4 regions of the Nitratidesulfovibrio termitidis HI1 genome follow, and region 1 is predicted to be linked to each of the others. Evidence: predicted binding sites of a transcription regulator. Region 1 holds the regulator's gene; each other region holds the start of a gene.
What was found. The regulator sigma-54, encoded in region 1, starts transcription at its own class of promoters, with help from an activator protein. The targets are predictions, from matches to a motif close to CTGGCACGGNNNNTGCTT.

Region 1 (5,441 bases):
AGTCTGGAACTGGCCCTGGACACCGCCCACGCCGTGCGCGAGGCCGCAGAGGCAGCCGGGCTGTTCGCCGTGTTCAAGAGTTCGTGGGACAAGGCCAACCGCACCTCGCTGGATGGCTTTCGCGGCCCCGGCCTTGTGCGCGGCATGGAATGGCTGGCCCGCATCAAGCAGGAAACAGGCCTGCCTGTCGTCACCGACATCCACGAGCCGGAACAGGCGAAACCCGTGGCCGAAGTGGCCGACGTGCTCCAGATTCCCGCCTTTTTGTGTCGCCAGACCAGCCTGCTGCTGGCCGCCGCGCAGACGGGCAGGGTGGTCAACGTCAAGAAGGGCCAGTTCGTGGCCCCGTGGGACATGGCGCCCGCGCTGGACAAGCTGCGCTCCACCGGCAACCAGCGCATCCTTCTGACGGAACGCGGAGCCAGCTTCGGCTACAACAATCTGGTCGTGGATTTCCGCTCGCTGCCCATCATGCAGGGCTACGGCGTGCCGGTGGTGTTCGACGCCACCCACTCCGTGCAACTGCCCGGCGGCAAGGGAACCTCGTCCGGCGGTGACCGCCGCTTCGTGCCCATGCTGTCCCGCGCTGCCGTGGCCGCCGGGGTGGACGGGGTATTCCTGGAAACCCACCCCGACCCCGACCATGCCCTGTGCGACGGCCCCAACAGCTGGCCGCTGGACAAGCTGGCCCCGCTGCTGCGTGACTTTGCCGCCCTCTGGAGCCTGCCGTATGCGATCTGAAGATCTGGACCAAGACCAGGCCCAAGATTTGGCCCAAGATTTGGCCCGATCCATCTCGCTGCTGGTGCTGGACGTGGACGGGGTAATGACCGACGGCGGCCTGTACTACGACGATGAAGGCCGGGTGACCAAGCGGTTCAACGTGCAGGACGGCCTGGGCATCAAGCTGGCGCAGGCCGCGGGCATTACCGTGGCCGTGATCACCGGGCTGACCTCCGGCGCGGTGGAAGCGCGCATCCGCGGCCTGGGCATCAAGGACTACCATGCCGGTTTTCTGGACAAGTCGGAGTGCATCGACGGTATCCGCCGCAAGTACCATCTTGAATGGCCGCAGGTGGCCTACCTTGGCGACGACTGGGTGGACTTCGGCCCCCTGAAGCTGGTGGGTCTGCCCATGGCCGTTGCCAATGCCCAGCCCGAGGTCAAGGCCCTGGCGCGCTACATAACCACCGCCAACGGCGGGCACGGCGCAGTGCGCGAGGCAATCCGTTTTCTGCTGAGCGAGCAGGGGCTGCTGGATCGCATGCTGGAAAGCTGGCCGGAGCAGGCATGAGACGCCGTACGCTGTTGATTCTGCTGCTGGTGGCGCTGGTTGTCGGCGGTGCCGCGGTGTGGCGCTGGCAGGCAGGAATGCGCAAGGCGCTGGAATCGGCCATGGCCGGGGCCGCCACAGACCCCGCCACGCTGGAAGAGGCCGTGGGCGTGGCCATGAAGGGCATTGAACTGGTGCAGGGCGAAAAGGGCATCGAACTGTGGCGACTGAAGGCCACCTGGGCGCAACTGCACCAGAACAACAACATCATCGACGTGGACAGCCCCGACATCGTCTACCAGATGGACGGCGGCAAACAGCTGCACATCGTGGCCAGAAAGGGCGAAGTGCAGCAGCAGGCGCAGATGATGCGCATGTGGGACGAGGTGCATGCCACCCACGACCGCCACGAACTGTTTGCCCATCTGATGGTGTACAACGGCACCAGCCGGACCATGTATTTTCCGGAAGGGGCGCGCATAGAGGGGCAGAGCCTTTCGGGCAACGCCACCAGGCTGGAATGGGACATGGCCGCCGACGTGCTGCGCGGCAGCGACGGTGTGTCCATGTTGCTGGCCCCGCGTACTGGCGGCGAAAACGATCAGCCCGTGTCGGGCAAGGCCACCGCTCCTCAGGCGTCCCACAAAGAGTCCTCCCAGAAGGCCGCCGTGCAAAAGAAGGCCGTTCAGAAGGCGCCGGAGAACAAGAAACCGGCCCAGAAGACCCCTGCGGCCAAGGCCGCACAACAGGGCACGGGCGCTTCCAAGTCAACCAAGCAGGAGACCAGGCAATGAGACATACCGGCATCCGCTCCGCGCTGTGCGTGGCGCTGCTGTTGACCTTTTCCGTTCCCGCCGTGGCGGCGGACGCCAAGTCGGGCACCGAGGTGCGCCGGGACGTGCCCACCGCCGTCAAGTCCGACCGCATGCAGTACGACGCCAAGGGCCAGGTGGTGATCTTCGAAGGCGACGTGTACGTCCAGCGGCCCGACTTCGAGATGTGGGCCGAAAAGATTACCCTGCACCTGCGCAAGAAGGCGGCCAAGCCCGGCAAGGCCGGGGCGGGGCAGGGGGCGGATGCGTCTGCCTCGTCCAGTTCGTCCAGCTCGGCCGGTTCTGCTGGGCCCGGTGGCATGGACGCGGGCGAGATCGACCGCATGGTGGCCGAGCGCAACGTGCGCATGAAGCGCGAGAACCGCACCGGTGAATGCGAGAAGGCCACCTACACCGTGGACAACGCCGTGCTGGTCATGGAAGGCAACCCCGTGCTGCACGAAGGCGAGAACAGCATCAAGGGCGACGTCATCACCTTCTACACCCGCGAGAACCGCAGCGAGGTGCGCGGCACCTCCACCAAGCGGGTGCAGGCGGTGTTCACTTCGTCCGGCGACGTGAACCCCCTTGGCGATTCCAAGGCCAAGTCCGATTCCAAGGCCACGCCCGATTCCAAGGGCACCAAGGACACACAGGACGCCTCCGCGGGCGCTGCCGCCCCCAAGGGGGCTGCCCAGTGAGTTCGGTGCTGCGCGGAGAAGACCTGCACAAGCAGTTCGGCCAGCGCGAGGTGGTGCGCGGCGTATCGCTGGCGGTGACCCAGGGCGAGACCGTGGGCCTGCTGGGTCCCAACGGCGCGGGCAAGACCACCACGTTCTACATGCTCATCGGCATCATCAAGCCGACATCGGGACGGGTCGAGCTGGATGGCCGCGACATCGCCGACTGGCCCCTGCACGAACGGGCACGGGTGGGGCTGAGCTATCTGCCGCAGGAAAGTTCCATCTTCCGCCGTCTTACGGTACGCCAGAATCTTCAGATGATTCTTGAGCACACCGGCCTTTCCAAGGCGCAGCAGAAAGAGCGCGGCGACATGCTGCTGGAGGACTTCGGCATCACCCACCTGGCCAACTCCGTGGCCATGCACCTTTCCGGCGGTGAGCGGCGACGACTGGAAATTGCCCGGTCCATGATCCGCGAACCCAAGTTCATCCTGCTGGACGAACCCTTTGCCGGTATCGACCCGCTGGCCGTGGACGACATCCAGCAGCTCATCACCGGCCTGCGCAACCGGGGCATCGGCGTGCTCATCTCCGACCACAACGTGCGTGAAACCCTGCACATCTGTGACCGGGCCTACCTGGTGCATCAGGGCGAGGTGATTCTGGAAGGCGCCCCCGCGGACATCGTGGACAACCCCCGTGCGCGGGACGTGTACCTGGGCGAGGGGTTCTGCCTGTAGCCTGCACGGCGGCGCTGCCGGACGGCAGCGATACGGTCTTCATTTCACGGCGCCTTCCGCAGTGCGGGGGGCGCCGTATCCGTTGCGGGCTCTTGCGGCTTTTCTTGCGTGAAAAAGGGTGGCGCTGCACGGTGCCGCCGATCGATTTCAGGATGGCAATGAGGGATTGCGACGTGTTGGCGACAGCGGTTGCATACATCTTGCTTCTATGGCATGGTTTGCCTAACCTCTTGGGGAAGGGAACACATTTCTACAGTGGGCCGTTTCTTGCTTGTCGGCGCGCCTCGTGTCGCGTCGCCATCTCGTTCGGCCTCAACGCAAGGTTACAGGGTCATAGCGCAAGGCCGTCAGGCCTCGGCGCAGGACCATAGGGGTTGCCCACGCATGGCATTGGAACTCAGGCAACAGCTCAAGCTCACCCAGCAATTGGTGATGACGCCGCAACTGCAACAGGCCATCCGGCTGTTGCAGCTTTCGCGGCTGGAGCTTGTCGAGACGGTGCAGCAGGAAATGCTGGAAAACCCGTTTCTGGAAGAAGCCCAGGACGACGGGCCGCAGCAGGAGGCCCCCGACCAGCGCGAAGCCGCCGAACCTGCCGCGGATGTCGCCTACGACCGTGAAATCGCCCGCGATGCCGACTGGGAAGACTACCTTGGCGACTTCGCCAGCACCAGCCGCCAGTCCACGGTGCGCGAATCGGAACTGCCCGAGGAAATGACCTCGTTCGAGGCGCGCTACGCCGCCAAGCCCTCGCTGGAAGGGCACCTGATGTGGCAGTTGCGCCTGTCCTCGCTGACCGAGCGGCAGAAGGACATCGGCGAGGTGATCATCGGCAACATCGCTTCGTCCGGCTATTTGCACGCCACGGTGGACGATATCGCCGAAATGGCGGGGGTCACCCCCGGCGAGGTGGACCCCGTACTGCACGCCGTGCAGCGCTTCGACCCCGTGGGCGTGGCCGCGCGCACCGCGCAGGAATGCCTGCTGGTCCAGATAGAAATGCTGGGCTACACGCGCGACAGGGTGCTGGTGGAACTGGTGCGCGACCACCTGGAAGACCTGGAGAAGCGCCGCTACAAGCCGTTGTTGCGCAAGTTCCGCCTGACCATGGAGGACCTGAAGGAGTATCTGGACCTCATCCAGACCCTGGACCCCATGCCTGGCGCCAGTTACGGCGGGGGCGACCCCCAGTTCGTCAGCCCCGACGTGTACGTCTACAAGTACGACGACGATTTCATCATCATGCTCAACGAGGACGGCCTGCCGCACCTGCAGTTGAGCACCATGTACGAGCGCTCCGCCGCAGCGGCCGCTTCGGCGGGCGAACGCGAATATTTCCAGGAAAAGATGCGCTCCGCCTCGTGGCTCATCAAGAGCCTGTACCAGCGCCAGCGTACACTGTACAAGGTGGTGGAATCCATCGTGAAGTACCAGCGCGGCTTTTTCGAGGACGGGGTTTCGCGCCTGAAGCCGCTCATCCTGAAGGACATCGCCGACGACATCGGCATGCATGAATCCACCGTCAGCCGCATTACCACCGGCAAGTACGTGGCCACGCCGCACGGCATCATGGAGTTGAAGTTCTTCTTCAACAGTGCGCTGGAACTGGACGACGGCAGCCAGGTGGGTTCCGAGAGCGTCAAGGCGCTGATCAAGAAGCTGATCGGCGACGAAGACCCGCGCGAACCGCTGAGCGACGAGCGCATCGGCGAAATTTTGAAGGATCAGCTCAAAGTCAATATTGCCCGCAGGACCGTTGCGAAGTATCGTACTGCCATGGACATTCCCTCCTCTTCCAAGCGGAAGGAACTGTTCTGACGGGCTGCCCCCCGCGCCGCACCCGGCGCAGGGCGATATCCGTCTCCAGCGGGGCATCCGGCAGCAGCACCACAAGTGCAGGCCGCGCACCGCATTCCCACTCTCACCGCAGGAG
Region 2 (5,441 bases), 1.8 Mb from region 1:
CACAGTGTCACGCATGTGCGTGCCGACGGCTTTGAAACACTGCAAGGAGGCATTGCTATGTGCAACGTATTCAAAAAGATGGTGTTTGCGGCAATGATCACGTTAGCTCTGGCCCTGCCGTCTGTTGGTTACGCGGCAGCGGCGGCGCCCGCCGAGGCCGACCATGGCGCCCACGACGCCAAGCCTGCTGGCGAGGGACCGAAAATGATGATGGATGGTGCCGACACCATGATGCATATGAAGGACATGTCCAAAGGTGAGATGATGATGCAGCAGGGCAAGGGGATGATGGACAAGAACGCCCCCATGACCCCCGGCAGGAAGAAGATGATGGAAGGACATGACAAGATGATGCAGGGCAAGAAGATGATGATGGAAGGCCATACCATGATGATGGATGGCAAGAAGATGATGGACATGGAGGCCGCCGGGGCTCCGAAACAATAGCGGCGAGCCGCTCCGGTCGGACGCAGCCAGAGGCAGTCCGATGCAGGGTGTGCTTTTCGGGCGGGGTCATGGAGGCATGACCCCGCTGCCGTTGCGGCGGGTGTCCGGACTGCACGGTAGAAAAAACGGTGGAGCCCTTGCGGGCAGTTCCTGCCGCTTTGCGCCCTTTGCCAAGGTTGCCTGTCTTTACATTCCAAAGCGTTGCGAAATATTGCCCAACACTGGCACGGCTCGTGCTTTGCGAACTCTCAGGGAAGAATCTTCCCCGGTTCCGCGTGCCCGCCTTCCACCGGGAAGGCAGGGGAAGCGCGTCACGGGCCGGGGCACTTCGCGCCCGAGGAGACACGCATGTTACGCGCCCTCTATTCCGGCGCCACCGGCATGAAAACCCTGGCGCAGGGCATGCAGGCGGTCAGCAACAACCTGGCCAACGTGAACACCGTGGGGTTCAAGCAACAGCAGGCGCTGTTCGAGGATCTCATGAGCCAGTACGCGGGCACGGGCAACTCGGCATCCACCTCCATCAGCCAGGTGGGTCTGGGCACGCGCCTGACGGACATCCGGACCTTGTACGGGCAGGGATCGTACGAATCGGGCACCGATATCACCGACCTGTCCATCAACGGCAAGGGGTTCTTTCAGGTTACGCTGGACGGCAAGACGCATTACACCCGCGCGGGCAACTTCCGGTTCGACAAGGACGGAAACCTGGTGGACCCCAACGGTTTCGTGCTGAACGGAAAGGCCATCACCGACGGAGTGGAGGGCGCCACCGGTCCCATCAGCCTGCCGCCGGGCGACAACGGGCGCAACGTCATGCCCCCCAAGGCCACCACGTCCATCACGGCGCTGAACAATCTGGGCTCGGGCGACAGATCGTCCGACGCGGCCAACCCGTACTTTTCGCTGTTGTCCAGGTGGAACGGCACGGCGGACAGCCCGCTGGGCGATTCGTCCTACACGTACAAGCAGTCCATCAAGGTTTACGACGCCACGGGTAACGCCCACGACGTGACCATCTATTTCGACGGCGCCGGGCAGAGCGGCGGCAACAAGTATTTCGAGTTCGTGGTGGGCATGGACCCGGCGCACGACGGTTCGGGCATGGCCGGGACATCGGCCGCGGGGCTGTTGATGTCCGGCACGCTTACCTTCAACTCGTCCGGGCAATTGGTGAACATGTCGGCCTACACGCCGACAAGCACCGACGCCACCAACCTCAGCAACTGGGCCCCGGCCTCGTTCGGCGCGGACGGATTGCCGCAATTCACCGCCACCTTCGCGAACGGCGGTGGAGCGCAGGTGGTGGGGCTGGACCTTGGCCTGTCCTCGTCCACAGGAACCTGGACGGCGGGGGCGGGCAGCCCGGCGGCGGTGGGTTCCAATGCCACCAGCCTGATGGGCATGGCGGGGGCCACCCTGGCGGCGGTCAGCACCACAGCCTACGGGGGCAGTTCGTCGGAACTGCGCGCGAAGCAGGACGGCTACGCAGAGGGATTCCTTGCGGGCATCGACATCAACTCCGAGGGGATCGTCACGGGGCGGTACAGCAACGGCCAGACCGACGACCTGTACCGTATCACCCTGTACCGCTTTACCAGCGAGGACGGCCTGCGCCGCGAAGGCATGAACCACTTCTCTGCCACGAAGGAGTCCGGCGCGGCGGAAGAGGGCCTGCCCGACACCGAGAACTACGGCACCGTGGCCGCCAAGAGCCTGGAACAGTCCAACGTGTCCATGGAGCGGGAGTTCGTGAACATGATCATCTACCAGCGCGGCTTCCAGACCAATTCCAAGTCGATCATGACGGCGGATTCCATGATCCAGAAGGCGTTGGAGCTGAAGCGGTCGTAACCGCCAGAAAATGCAGGCATGCAAAAAGCCGCCTCCCGGATTGGGGGGCGGCTTTTTGCGTCAAGGGCGTCGGGGCTCCGGCTGTGTGCTATTTTTCCCCGCCCGACTGCGGCGCGGTGTCGTCCGGCGCGGCCCTTTCGGGCTCTGTGGCGGCCCGGCCCTGCGAGAGCAGCACGCCCACCAGCACCAGGGCGGATGCCGCGTACTGCTGCGGCGTCAACTGGTCGCCCAGCAGCGCCCGGCCCATGAGCAGGGTGATCACCGGAATCAGGTTGATGAACGCCGATGCCTGCCCGGCGGGCAGGCGGCTGACGCCGAAGTTGTACAGTCCGTAGGCGCCCAGCGAGATGCACGTGCCCAGATAGACCACGGACAGCGTGGGCAGCGGCGGAAAGGCCTCGGGCAGGTGCGTGGTGGGCAAAAACAGCAGCGGCAGAAAGAACGCGCTGCCCGCCAGCGACTGCACGGCGGTGATGAACAGCGGCGGATACGTGGCGGACAGCTTCTTGGCGTTGATGACATAGCCGGTGGCGCTGACCATGGCGCACATTTCCAGCAGGTTGCCCAGCAGCGGATTGGGCGCGTTGTCGGAACTGGACCCGCCAAGGCTCAGCCAGACCACCCCGACTATGGCCAGCACGAAGCCGAACCACACCCGGCGGGCCAGTCGCTCGCCCAGCACGATCCATGCGGCCACGGCCACGCACAGCGGCATCACGGAAACGATCATGCCCGCCTGCGAGGCCGATGTGTGACGCAGGGCGTAGGCCTCGAACACGAAGTACAGGCACGGCTCGCACAGGGCCATGGCGCCCAGGCGCTTCCAGTCGCCCTTGCGGTAGCGCACGTGGCGAAAGTTGCGCCACAGGGCCAGGAATACCGCCGACGAAATGCCCATGCGGCCGAATACCACCACCATGGGGTCGAATCCTTCCAGCGCCACCTTCATGGCGATGAACGAACTGCTCCACAGCAGCATGGCCAGCAGGAGCGCCAGCGTGGCGGATGAAACGGGGGCGGTGCGTGGTGCGGGCATGGCGGTTGTTGGCGCAAAGGGGTGCGGGGCGCGCGCCGCGCCGGGATGCCGGGGGGCGGCTGCCATTCGGGCTGCAAGGGCTATATCCGTAAGCGTTGCCTCAGAAAATGCCGGTCAATGCTCCGGACATCGCCGGAGAAATGATCGGTGGGCGCACCCTATCCGTGCGGTGTCCGGGTGTCCACTGGCATGGGCAGGGGCGGCGCTTTCGCTGCGGCGCCGCTCCTGCCAGGCAGCGCGGTGCGGCGCATCTCCGCGGGGGCAGGGGTGATGCAGGGGTGTGCGTCCGTCCGGCGTGATCGTCACGCCAGGCGCGCCAGTTAGGTCAGACACGCCAGTCACGCCCAGCGCGATGGTCATGACGGACATGCCAATGGCGACGCCCCGGCGGCAGGTGCCGCCGGGGCGTCCGGGATCCGTCATGCGAGGCATGAAGGGTACTGAACAGGGTCAAGGGGGGCGAGGAAGGGGGGGCGAGGCGGCTTGTCCGCCGGTCGCTACGCCTGCTTGCGGCGCTTCTCCCACAGCTTCATGTCCTTCATCTTCTTGCGGCGCTCGCGCTGCAGCGACTTGCAGACCAGGGGCATGTCCTTGCGGTAGCCGTACTTGTCCCGGTAGCTGTCGGGCGTGAGGTCGTGAGAGGCCAGGTGCTTGCGGGTCAGAATCTTGAAGGTTTTGCCACATTCCAGACAGGTGATGGACTTTTCCTTCAACGCCTTCGCGGCGTCGGGCAGCGGCGCTTCAGGTGCGGCCTGTTCCTCGGCGGTAACGCCTTCGCTGATCTGGCGAACGGCCAGCGCGATCTTCTGCACCATGGAGCTGATCTCTTCCTCGGTCATGGTGCGGACGCCGGCCTGTGCCTTCACGATGTCGAGGGCCTGCTTGAGATATTCTTCCATTTTGGTTCTCCTTTGCGGTGGCGGATGTGCAACGTCATCGATGGGGCCCCGCTGGCCGACACCATCGCACTCCGCATGCGGGAAGCGGTTTCGCCTGCTGCATGACCCACCGTTTTTCCGGTAAACATCATGCGCCGCAAAGCTTAGCAACGCGCACGCGCACTGCATTATCACCATGCGATACGCAATACCATTATTTTTTTGCATGCAACGTAATACACAGGGTGCTTCGTGGCAGTTGATGAAAACGCAACGCCGCTCCCGGAGGCGGCCAGGGAGCGGCGAATGGGTTTTGGCACTCGCGGGATATGGAGTGCGCGCATGCGGTAATCGCGCGAGGAGAAGGTTGGGGATACGCGAGGCCATGCCGGAGAATGGTCGCGCGCCCCGGCCGGGCGTCATGCCGGGTCGCGTTTCAGGGTATTCCAGGCGTTGCGCTTGGTCCGCAGGAAGTCGTCACCCTCTCCGGGGTATACCCGGCGGTCGGCCAGCGGCGTGGGTGTGGTGACTGCGGGCCACTGTCCGGGCATGGGGTCCGGCCCCTCCTGTGCGGCGGGCACGGGCTGGGTATCGGTCATGCGCGGGGCCGCCCGCACATCCACGCCGGGCACCGGCGCGGAAAACTCGATGGCCAGCCCGTTGGGGTCGAAGCTGTACAGTGAATGGATGAAACCATGGTCCACCAGTTCCGAACACCAGAACCCGGCGGCCTCCAGCTTGTCCTTGAGCTCCCACAGATCCTCGTCAGCCGCCACGCCCACGGAAATGTGATCGAACACCACGGCCCCGCGCACGGGCGAGCCGTGGTCCTTTTCCTCCACCGGGGTCACGCCGTCCCATTCGAAGAAGGCGATCATGTCCACGGGCGACACCTCGAAGAAGTACTGGCGGTAGCCGGGGTGGCCCAGTCCGGCCACGATGCGCATGCCCAGCAGGTCGCGCCAGAAGCGTACGGTGGACTCCATGTCGCCGGTGACCATGGCCAGATGGTTGAAGCCGGTATAGCGGGGCATTGGTGCTCCTGGGAGTGGCGTTGGTGATGCCGGGGCAGGCTAGGGCGCGGGCAGTGCGTCCAGCGCCCGCAGGATGATGTCCAGAGGGGGGCGCTTGTTCACGTCGGATACGTGAATGTGCCGGATGATGCCCTGCCTGTCGATGATGACAAGGGCACGCTCCGTCGTGCCGTCGCTGCGCAGCAGGCCGTA
Region 3 (5,441 bases), 1.5 Mb from region 1:
AGCCTTGATGCCGCACCTTCGCCCCTGCCAGACCTGTTCCGCGCCGTCCCGCCTCGTCTCCCTCATCTGGCCCATCATACTGCTGCTGCTTGCCGCACTGCTGACGGCGGGCTGCGGTTCCGGCCCGCGCCGCATTTCCACGCCGCCGTCGGACCAGTCCGTGAAGTACCCCAAGGGCCAGCCCCAGGGGCCGCGCGCCAAGCCGTACACGGTCATGGGCAAGACCTACCATCCGCTGCTTTCGGCGCACGGGTTTTCGGAAGAAGGCGTGGCCTCGTGGTACGGCAAGGATTTTCACGGTCGCAAGACCGCCAACGGCGAAATCTACGACATGTACGGGCTGACGGCGGCGCACAAGCTGCTGCCGTTCAATACCGTGGTCAAGGTGACCAACCTGCAGAACGGCCGGTCCACCACCGTGCGCGTCAACGACCGTGGCCCCTTCGTGGGCGACCGGATCATCGACCTGACCAACACCGCCGCCAACCAGATCGGCATGCTGGGCCCCGGCACCGCGCGGGTGCGCGTGGAAACCGTGGGCGACGTGCCCGGCCTGCAGGACGGCGACATGACCGGCCGCTTCTATGTGCAGGTGGGGGCCTTCTCCAACAAGGACAACGCCAGTCGTCTGGTGACCCGCCTGCAGGGCCAGGGCTGGAACGCCCGGATGTACTGGGCCGACATGGTCCGGTTCTGGCGCGTCCAGGTGGGCCCGTGGAGCACCCTGAGCGAGGCCGAGCGCATGCGCGAGAAGTTGAAGGGGGATTTTGCGGTCAACTTCGTGGTTGCGGATTAGGGACGCGTCGTCTTTTGTAAGCCTCCGGCGGGCAGGGGGCGAGCCCCCTGCACCCCCTTTTCTCTCAGAACGCGTGAAGTGCTTTGTAAATGGGAAGGCTTTCGGACTGCACCCCGTTACCCGACATTCGCGTGATGGGTTGAAGCGGCAGCCTCGTCCACAAGCGAACCCTTCCCAGTCCTTTCCCTCTCTCCCCGTTTCCTTTCGGACCTGCTCACGGTAAGGATGCGCCATGAACCTTCTGCTGGTGAACCTGACCCGCTTCGGCGACCTGCTGCAAACGCAGCCGGTGGTGCATGGCCTGCGTGCGCAGGGGCACCGGGTGGGGTTGGTGTGTCTGGAGAATTTTGCCGGGGCGGCGGAACTGCTGGAAGGCGTGGACCACGTGGCCGCGTTGCCGGGTTCGGCGTTGCTGGCGGGCGTGCAGCCCGGCGGCGACTGGCGGGCCTGCACGGCGGGGTTGATGACCTGGGCCGAACGGCTGCGCGATGCCTATGCCCATGATGCCGTACTGAACCTTACGGCCACGCTGGGCGGTCGCCTGTTGGCACGGCTGCTGGCAGGGAACGGGGATGACGGGAACGACAAGGGGCCCGGGGGCGACCTGCGCGGCTTCGGGCTGGACCCGTTCGGGTTCGGTGTTAACGCCGACCCGTGGTCGGCCTTCCTGCAAGCCTCCACCCGGCAGCGCGGATGCAGTCCGTTCAACCTCGTGGACCTGTTCCGCATGGCGGCGGGCGTGGGTGACGTGGACCCGGTATACGAGTTGCGCGCGCCCGCGCCGGACGCCCTGGCCGAGGCCGGGGCACGGCTCGCCCAGGCCGCGCCGCCCGGCCATGCCGGGTACGTGGCCATGCAGCTTGGCGCCAGCGAGGAACGCCGCCGTTGGCCCGTGGCCCACTTCGCGGCGCTGGCCGCCCGCTTGTGGCGCGAACTGCGACTGGTGCCGGTGCTGCTGGGCGCGGGCGGCGAGCGCGCGCTGGGCGAACGGCTGCGCGCGGCGCTGGCGGAAGACGCCGGTGGCGGGGGGGCCGGTGGAGTCGGCGGAACCGGAACAAGCGGGCCGGTGCCCTGCATCGACCTGATCGGCGCCACCAGCCTGCCGCAACTGGCCGCCACCCTGCGCCACATGCGCATGCTGGTCACCAACGACACCGGCACCATGCATCTGGCCGCCGGGCTGGACGTGCCGGTGCTGGCCATCTTTCTGGCCACGGCCCAGCCGTGGGACACCGGCCCCTACCGGCAGGACTGTTGCTGCCTGGAACCCGCGCTGGACTGCCACCCCTGCCCGTTCGGCGCACCCTGCCCGCATGGCGAACGCTGCCGCAGGGTCATTTCCGCCACCACCGTGTTCGACCTGGCCCGTGCCCACCTGACCACCGGCCAGTGGCCGCAGCCGGAAACCCCATCCGACGCCACGTTCCCTGCCACAGCGGACGCAAATCCGGATGCCCACAGCGAGGCGCGGGTATGGCGCACCCTGCGCGAGCCGGATGCGGAGCTCGCAACCGGCGATGCCCCGACCATGACCATGCCCGGGCGCGGGTTCATGGACCTTGTCTCGCTGTCCGGCCACGAGGCGGAAGACCGCACCCGCTGGATACGCCTGCAACGCCATTTCTATCGTCAGTTTCTTGACCTGCCCCGGATGCAGCCCCCCGAGTCTACCGATGCCCGGCCTGCCCGGTCCATTCGGCCACCGCATGGACCCTGCGTGCTTTCCGAAGACCTGCGCGCCCGGGCCGCCGACGAACTGCATCAGGCCGACGCCCTGCTGCACCTCATGGGCGAACAGGGCGGCCTGCTCAGGGTGCGCCCCTCGGACATGGCCAAGTCGCGCTTCCTCGGCACCGTAAGCCGCGTGCAGGCCTTGTGGGACAACAGCGCACTGTTCAACGTGCTGGGCCACCTGTGGCTGTGCGAATCGCAGGGGGCGGGCGGCTCGCTGGATTCCGTGCTGGCCCTGGCGGCGGCCTATCGCGGGCTGGTGCGGGTCTGGCTGGACCACCTTTCCCCGTCGATCTGACCTTCCCTTTCCCGTTGCCGCGCGGGAGCGGTATCAGTACATGCCTGCCGGGGCGTGCTTCCCGCACTCTGGTCCGTTTTTTGCTTCAGCGCAGGCGGACGTGACAAATTTTCCCGGTGCCGGGATGCAGGAGGGAGACCCCATGATCGTTATTGATGGCCGCCAGGCCGATATCAAGCTGGAAAACTTCGCCAATCTCGAAGAAATCCTCGTCAAGGTGATGGAGGGCAGCTACCTCGAGAACCGCGTGGTGACCGACGTGCTCGTCAACGACGAGGCGTTTTCGGAAATCTACCCCCACCAGGCAGAGGACATCGAACAGCGCGACATCCGCTCCGTCGAGATCCGCAGCATGCCCGTGGGCGAAATGGCCGTGAACATCACCCGTGAACTGTACAAGGTGGTGCAGGTGATGACCGACGGCGCGCGCCAGGTGGCCGGGCTGTTCCGCCAGGCCGACGACGCCGAGGCGCTGGACATGTTCCAGGACCTGCTGGAAGTGACCCGTGACTTCATGGGCATGATCGGCGTGCTGCGCAACGAATTCTCGCTGCGGACCACCAAGGATTTCAGCGACAACGTGGAACGTTTTTCCGACCAGTTGGGCGAAATGACCGAAGTTCTCGAAAACGAGGACTGGATTCTGCTGGCCGACCTGCTGGAATACGAATTCCTGCCTGCCTGCGAAAACTGGAAGAAGGTCATCCAGGCCCTGCGCGAGGACATCCGTCAGGCCAGCAAGGGGTAGCAGCCATGGCCGACAGCCTTTCCCTGCTCGACATGGCTCTGCAACTGGGCGAGCGTGAACTGGGGGCCCTTGCCGCCGGTGACGTGGATGCCGCCGAATCCGCCTCGCGCGAGCGGGCGGAACTGGTGGAGATGGCCTGGAGCCGCCGCGACCCGGCAGCGCTGCATGATCTGCGCGCCAAGCTGCTGCGCTTGCAGTGCCTGCAAGGCCGACTGACCGAAGAGGCCCGCAGGCTGCACGAGAACATCCGCAGCCAGTTGCAGCAGACCCGCCGCGAATCGCAGCGCCTTACCGGCTACAGGCAGGCCACGCGCTCCACGCCGCTGACCATCACCCTGGGACGCGGACAGGTCTAGGGGCTGTTCTAAATTGCCTTTTCGCCCGTTGGCTAACCGACCCGAAGGGCGCGAAGCGTGCCCGTTAGGTGAGTTTGCGAACCTTACGGGCATCGTGCGCAACGCGGTCAAACTTCATCTGCCATCTCGGTCAAATACGATAAGAGTATATTCCCTCATGGCAGGCTTGTTTTCCTTGCCAGCGAACGAAAATCCTAATTTAGAAGCACCCCCTCAGGGCTGTCGATAACGGCACCGGATACGAACGAATCGGGGGCCGGATGCATCACGCATCCGGCCCCCGTTTGCCGTCTTGCGGGTACCGCCCCAGTTGCCGGTGCCGTTCGCTACCGTCCCAGCTCTCCGGCTGCTCGTGGCCCCTGCGGCCCCTGCCGACAGGGCCGCTCGCGACTTCCCTACTTTCGGCTGCCTGCGGCCCCTGCGGACCCTCCGGACCCTCCGGACAGGGCCGCCCGCATCCAGTCCGCGAACCCGTCAGCGGGCAGGGGCTTGCTGTAGTAGTAGCCCTGCACCTCGCGGCAGCCGTGGGCGCGCAGGAAGTCCAGCTGGTCGTCGGTCTCCACCCCTTCGGCCACCACATTCAGCGACAGGTTGCGGCCCATGGTGACGATGGTGGACACGATGGTGGCGTCGCCCTCGTCGCCGGGCACGTCGCGCACGAACGAACGGTCGATCTTGATGGTGTCGATGGGGAAATTCTTCAGGTAATACAGCGAGGAATGCCCGGTGCCGAAATCGTCGATGGCAATGGAGATGCCCTGCGCCGCCAGCCGCTCCAGAATGGCCACCGAGGTGGGCAGGTCGCGCATCATGGTGGTTTCGGTAATCTCCAGTTCCAGTTGCGAGGGCGGCAGTCCCGATTCGGCCAGGGCCGCCTGCACCCTGTCCAGCAGGTCCGGCTGGAACTGCCGGGCCGAAATGTTCACGGCAATGCGCAACGGGCCAAGCTCGTCGGTCCAGCGGCGGGTCTGGATGCACGCGTCGCGCAGCACCCGTTCACCCAGGGCCACCACAAGGCCGGTGTCTTCGGCCACGGGAATGAATTCCAGGGGCGGCACCAGGGTACCGTCGGGCCGGGCCCAGCGCACCAGGGCCTCCATGCCGGCCACCTGCCCGGTCACGATGTCCACGCGTGGCTGGTAGAACACCACGAACTCGTCGTTTTCCAGCCCCTTGCGAATGCTCTTTTCGATGGCCAGGCGCCGGGTCACGTCGTCGTTCATGGCCTGGGTGAAACGGCGAAAACGCGCGCCGCCCTGCTCCTTTGCGCGGTACATGGCTATTTCCGCGTTCTTCAGCAGGGTGGCCGGGTCGCGCCCGTCGTCGGGCGAAACGCTGATGCCGATGGACGGCATCACGTACAGTTCATGGTCGGCGGCGTTGAAGGGACGGGTGAACGCGTCCTGGATGCGGGTCGATTCCGCCTCGGCCGCCTCGCCGTCGCCTTCCGGCGACAACGGCAGCAGCATCACGAATTCGTCGCCGCCAAGGCGCGCCACCATGTCGCGCCGG
Region 4 (5,441 bases), 1.9 Mb from region 1:
GCAAGGTCGGCGTGGCGTTTCGCCCAGAGCATGAAGGCGTCGCACACGATGACCATGGCTTCAAGGAAGGGCTTCTTCTCCCAGTTGTCGATGGGGCTGTCGGGATCAAGCCGTTCCATGCGGGCCAGCATTTCCGCCCTGATGTCCAGCATGCCGCGTTGCAGCACCTTTTCGTAGTCGTGCACCCACTGCAGGGCGGAACGGTAGGAAGAGGTTTCGCTGACCACGAACTTGGACTTCAGGCCCGAGTCGTCGGCGTAGGTGACGTTGCGCAGTTCCGCGGGCAGGGCGCCGTTGAGGTGCTCGTGGTAGGTCTTGCCTTCCCAATAGGGGGCGATTTCTTCGAGAATGATGTTGATGTCCGTGTCCGAGATGCGGAACGGGCTCTTGGCGCGGCCTGGCAGGTCGCGCATGACCTCGCCGTAGAAGTCGCCGTCGATTTCCGGGTACAGGATGCCGTAGCGGCCGAACTGCCCGGCGCGGCCCGCGATGAGCTGGTTCGGGGTGATGTACACGGTCATCTTTTCGGCGCAGTTGTGCAGCGCCTTGGCCCAGCGCAGTGCCAGCAACTGGCCTTCGGTGGTGCGCATGGACTCGGTGAAGTAGCGGGCGCGCTCCACGTCGATGAACGGAACCTGGTACTGGAAGGTTTCGAGAATGGAGTAGACGCGCTCGCGCCCGGCCTTGTTCGGTTCCGGGTTCTGCAGACGCACTTCCTGGGGGGAAAGGCGGCAGGTGGTCATGTAAGGTCTCCCTGGGCCGTGGCCCATGTGCGTGATGTTGCAGGGGGGCGGTGTACGCATGCACTGGCTGGCGATAAGCATCGAGTGTGCCATGGAATAAAAATGTGTTAATACAGCATGCTGGTGGCATTTGCCTTTCTGGGGGCCTGCGCGGGATGGAAGGGGGAATGTTGCAAGAATGCGTCGTCATGGCGGATAAATTCAGTTAATGTAGATTGTTGCTTGTAATTGTGCAGGATGGCACAAGGGGTTGAGGTCGCATTTTTGCGACCCAGGGCCTGGTGCGGCTGCCCGCCACTGTTCCAGCCCGCCTGCTGCGGGCCGGAGCGGATGCAAAAATGAAGACGCGGCGCACGGAGTTCTTCCGTGCGCCGCGTCGTTTGCGCTGACGTGGTGGGGGGGGGGGGCGAAGCGAGCGCCCCGTGCGACGTTATGCCTTCTTCGCCAGCCCCAGCCTGGCCACCACCGCCTCGGCGGCGGCAAGGGTGTACGCCTCGGGCGACAGGCGCGCCTTGTCTTCCGGGCGGACCACCAGCGCGGGCGCATTGGCCAGGGTGGGGTCCGGGGACACGCCGTATTCGGGCGGGAAGCTGTTGGTGAAGTACATGTCCTGAAAGCCCGCGAACTTCAGGCTGTGCGCCGTGGCGTCGAGCACGGCGTGCTCGGTTGGCGACACAAGGCCCAGTTCGCGGGCCTTGATGAGGCCGGCCAGGCATTCGCCGCCCTGGGTGCAGGCGATGTGCCCGTGGCGGTTGCCCCGGATCATGGCGTCCATGATCTGCTGCTCGGTCACCTGCACCACGGAGAAGGCGCGTTCGCCCCCTTCCGCGATGAATCTGTCCGCCAGCGCCTTCACGCGGGGGAAGGACACCGGGTTGCCGATCATGGCGGCCTGGGCCACGCTGGGCTGCACGGTGACGGGGGCGTAGGTGCGCGTGGCCGGGTCCGGCTGGCTGTAGTAGCGCCACACCGGGTCGGCATGGTGCGACTGCACGCCGATGACCCGCGGCAGGCTGTCGATGATGCCAAGGCGCAGCAGCTTCAGGAAGCCCGCCATGATGGCCGTGACGTTGCCCGCGTTGCCGATGGGCACGAACACGCACTGGCCCTTCATGTCCCAGCCGTACCACTGGGCCACCTCGAAGGCGTAGGATTCCTGCCCCAGAATGCGCCAGCTGTTCTTGGAGTTCAGCAGGGCCACCCGGTAGTTTTCGGCCAGGTGTTCCACCACCTTCATGCAGTCGTCGAACACGCCGGGAATTTCCAGCACCGTGGCCCCGCTGCCCAGCGGCTGCGAAAGCTGCTGCGGGGTGACCTTGCCGTGCGGCAGCAGCACCACCGACTTCACCGGCCCGCCCACGTACGAGGCGTACAGCGCGGCGGCGGCGGAGGTGTCGCCGGTGGAGGCGCACACGGTCAGCACCTCGTCCCAGCCGTGCCTGCGCACCAGCGCCTTCAGGTAGCTGAACGCGCAGGCCATGCCGCGGTCCTTGAACGAGGCGCTGGGGTTCTGTCCGTCATTCTTGAAGGCGAAGGGAATGCCCACGGCATCGCGCAGCACGGGGGCCGCCTCGACGATGGGGGTGTTGCCTTCGCCAAGGTACACGATGTCCGTCTCTTCCAGCACCGGGGCCATCAGCTCGTAGAAGCGGAAGATGCCGCGCAGGGCGGTGGTGCGGGTGGCGGCGCGGGCGTCGAACAGGGCGCGCCATTCCGGGCCGGTGCGCTGGGCCGCAAGCGTGTCGAAATCTAGGTCTTCCAGCAGGTACACCCCGCCGCAACTGGGGCAGGTGTACAGCAGCTCGTCGATGCCGCGGCGTTCTCCGCAGCCAAGGCAGACGTACTCCATCCGCGTGCGCGCGGCCGGAAAGTCTTGGCCGGGTGCGGTGCAGGCCGTGGGACAGGATGTGGGACAGGATGTGGGACAGGACATGGGGGGCCGGTCTCCTTGAAATCGTGCAATGCAGCAGCTGTGGCGCCTTGCCGTGGCACCGGCGACAGAGCCGGGGCGGCGCCGTGAAAACTACTTTTCCGGCGTGGCGCCGGGTTCGCCGTGCGCGGCGCAGCCGCACCCGCAGGGGGCCTGCCCGTCTGACTCGGGGGCGGCATCGGCGGCATCGGCGTCAGCGGTGCAGCCGGTGGGCGCCGCGTCGTGGTGCTTCTTCTGCCAGGGCTTTTCCTCGCCGCGTGCCAGCCGCCCGATGTTTTCGCGGTGGCTCCAGTACACCAGCGCCATGACCACCAGCGCCAGCGGCAGCAGCTTCCACTTGCCGTACAGCAGCAGGAACACGGGCAGGGCCGTGACCAGGGTCAGCGAACCCAGCGAGACGAAGCCGGAACGCCAGATCACCAGCAGGCAGGCAATGCCCGACAGCACCAGTTGCCCGAAGGCCAGCGGAATGAACACGCCCACCGTGGTCGCCACGGCCTTGCCCCCCTTGAAGCCCAGGAAGCAGGAGTGCAGATGCCCGATCAGGGCGGCCAGCGCCGTCAGGCTGTGGAAGAAGGCGGAATTGCTGAAGGACATGGCGATGGCCACGGGCAGCGCGCCTTTCAGCGCGTCGCACAGCAGGGTGGCCACGCCCCATTTGGTGCCGCACAGCCGGGCCACGTTGGTGGCGCCCACGTTGCGGCTGCCGCCGGTGCGCGGGTCCACCCCGCAGAAGGTGCGGGCGAACACCAGCCCGAAGGGGATGGAGCCCATGACGTAGGCAATGGCGATCCAAAGCAGGTTACCCATGGTCGTGCCTCCAGTGGGGGGTGACGGGTGGGTGGAATGTCGTTGTTGCGGTCATTGTGCGAGGTCGCATGTCGTCCCTGCGGGAACGCGTGCCGTTCTTTCGGGAACGCGTGCCGCACCGGGCCACAATGCCGTCACTCTTCTTCCGCGTCCAGTATCTGGATTTCGTTGTTCAGCGGATGGATCTTGCCCACCCGCACCCGGAAGTGCTGGCCAGGGTTCACCTTGTCGCCAAAGGTAGAGCGCCGCCCCCGCAAAAACAGTTGTTCGCGCGGCAGACTGACGGTGACGAAGGCGTCGTTCTCTTCCGTGACCACGGCGTGCCACCAGGTCTTGTCGCCCTTCTGGCGAAAATGCAGCAGCTTCCAGTAGCGCGGGCGAAACCGCTGCACCTGCCCCGCCGCGTCCAGCCGGGCGTTCAGCAGGGGCAGCATGGCGTCCAGTTCCTCGCGGGTCCAGCGGCCCTGCCCGGTGGCCAGCGTGTGCAGCACCTGGGTTTCGTTGATCAGGTCGGGGTAGCGGCGCAGCGGCGAGGTGACCGGGCTGTACGCGGGCACCCCGATGCCCGCATGGGGCCGGGGCGAGGTTTCCAGCAGCGATGAGGCCAGGGCCTTGACCACCCGCGCCACCTCGTGCGGGGCGCGCCACACCCCGGCGTATTCGCGGGGAATGCCCACGTCCTGGGTGCGGTGCAGCAGGGCCACGCGGTTTTCACCGGCCCAGCGGGCCACCCCGGCGTTGGCGAGGATCATCATCTCCGCCACGATGGACTGGCTGCGGGGGGTGACCGGCTGGTCCGCGATGTCCACGATGGTGGCGGAGCCTTCGCCGGATAACGTCACTTTCGGATCGTCGCGTTCGATGATCACCGCCCCGCGCCCGATGCGATGGGATTGCAGGGCGCGGGCCAGTCTGTCGGCCACGGCCAGTTGCTCGGCATGCGGGACCGCCGCGTTGTCCGGCAGGGGAATGGGCGCGGCAGCGGCAGCCGGGGTCGCGGCATCCGCATCGGGGTCGCCCGCCAGCATGGCCGCCAGCAGGTCGTCGTCCGGGTTCGGGGCGGCCTGCGGCGGGGCCACGGCGGTCAGGCAGGCCTCGCAGGCCTCGTAAGTGAGGTTGGCGGCCAGGTTCACCCACGCGCCGCCGGGCACGCAGGATTGCAGTTCGCCGTCCGGGGCCACTTCCATGGTCAGTACCAGCGCGGGGCGGTCCTGACCGGCCAGCAGGCTGAAGAAGCCGATGCCCAGTTCTTCGGGCAGCATGTGGTGGGTGGCTTCCGGCAGGTAGATGCTGGTGGCGCGGCGCAGCACGGCCTTGTCCAGTTCGCTGCCGTAGGGCCAGGCCAGGGCCGGGCAGGCCAGGGCCAGCCACAGGCGAAAGCCCCCGTCGCCGCGCGCCTCGATATGAAAGGCGTCGTCGATGTCGCGGGTGGTGGCGGAATCTATGGAGATGAACGGCGTGGCCAGCGGTTCGCGCCGGGCGGATTCCACGGCTGCGCGCAGCGCGGCGATGTCGTCCGCGTGGTGGGCGGCCCAGGTGTTGCCGGGGTCGTAGCCCGCGCGGTCCATCCAGAAGTTGTGGTGCTCCGGCACCAGCCCCCAGGTCTTGGCCAGATGCAGGGCCAGATGCGGGTCGTCGGGCAGGCCCTTGGTCACCTGTTTCCAGACCGCCTCGGAGTCGTGGTCGTCCGGGTCGGCCAGTCGGGTCATGACCAGTTCGGCCAGTTGTTCGGCGATGCCCGGGGCCGGGCGTTCCGGCGAATTTTCCAGGGGCAGGGTGCGGCGGCGCGAGTGCACGTCCCACAGGATGCGCACGAATTCGTTGCCTGCGGCCACCAGGGCTTCGCGCTGGCGGGCGGCTTCCTGCTCGGCCAGTCGGGCGTCCACCTTTTCGGCGGTGTACACCTCGAAGTCGGGCGGCTGGAACTTGAAGTGGGTCTTGCAGGCCAGCATGGCGCG

Region 2: DESTE_RS09480 (flagellar hook protein FlgE) is a predicted target of sigma-54. The motif match lies at 669-686, and genes of this name have one in related genera.
Region 3: DESTE_RS08395 (DUF8043 domain-containing protein) is a predicted target of sigma-54. The motif match lies at 2,894-2,911, and genes of this name have one in related genera.
Region 4: hpsG ((2S)-3-sulfopropanediol dehydratase) is a predicted target of sigma-54. The motif match lies at 819-836, and genes of this name have one in related genera.

What each region holds. Positions count from the first base shown of each region.
Region 1 is NZ_KI632512.1:546,334-551,774, reverse strand. It holds gene kdsA (3-deoxy-8-phosphooctulonate synthase) at 1-741, shown strand, start outside; gene DESTE_RS02465 (KdsC family phosphatase) at 731-1,294, shown strand; gene lptC (LPS export ABC transporter periplasmic protein LptC) at 1,291-2,067, shown strand; gene DESTE_RS02455 (LptA/OstA family protein) at 2,064-2,786, shown strand; gene lptB (LPS export ABC transporter ATP-binding protein) at 2,783-3,508, shown strand; gene rpoN (RNA polymerase factor sigma-54) at 3,893-5,326, shown strand.
Region 2 is NZ_KI632512.1:2,306,664-2,312,104, reverse strand. It holds gene DESTE_RS09485 (hypothetical protein) at 16-447, shown strand; gene DESTE_RS09480 (flagellar hook protein FlgE) at 796-2,301, shown strand; gene DESTE_RS09475 (DMT family transporter) at 2,390-3,337, opposite strand; gene DESTE_RS09470 (Ros/MucR family transcriptional regulator) at 3,835-4,236, opposite strand; gene DESTE_RS09465 (VOC family protein) at 4,635-5,249, opposite strand; gene DESTE_RS09460 (redoxin domain-containing protein) at 5,289-5,441, opposite strand, start outside.
Region 3 is NZ_KI632512.1:2,039,579-2,045,019, forward strand. It holds gene DESTE_RS08385 (septal ring lytic transglycosylase RlpA family protein) at 8-796, shown strand; gene DESTE_RS08390 (glycosyltransferase family 9 protein) at 1,029-2,825, shown strand; gene DESTE_RS08395 (DUF8043 domain-containing protein) at 2,968-3,573, shown strand; gene DESTE_RS08400 (hypothetical protein) at 3,579-3,929, shown strand; gene DESTE_RS08405 (EAL domain-containing response regulator) at 4,325-5,441, opposite strand, start outside.
Region 4 is NZ_KI632512.1:2,485,279-2,490,719, reverse strand. It holds gene hpsG ((2S)-3-sulfopropanediol dehydratase) at 1-743, opposite strand, end outside; gene thrC (threonine synthase) at 1,174-2,592, opposite strand; gene plsY (glycerol-3-phosphate 1-O-acyltransferase PlsY) at 2,767-3,483, opposite strand; gene DESTE_RS10110 (ribonuclease catalytic domain-containing protein) at 3,618-5,441, opposite strand, start outside.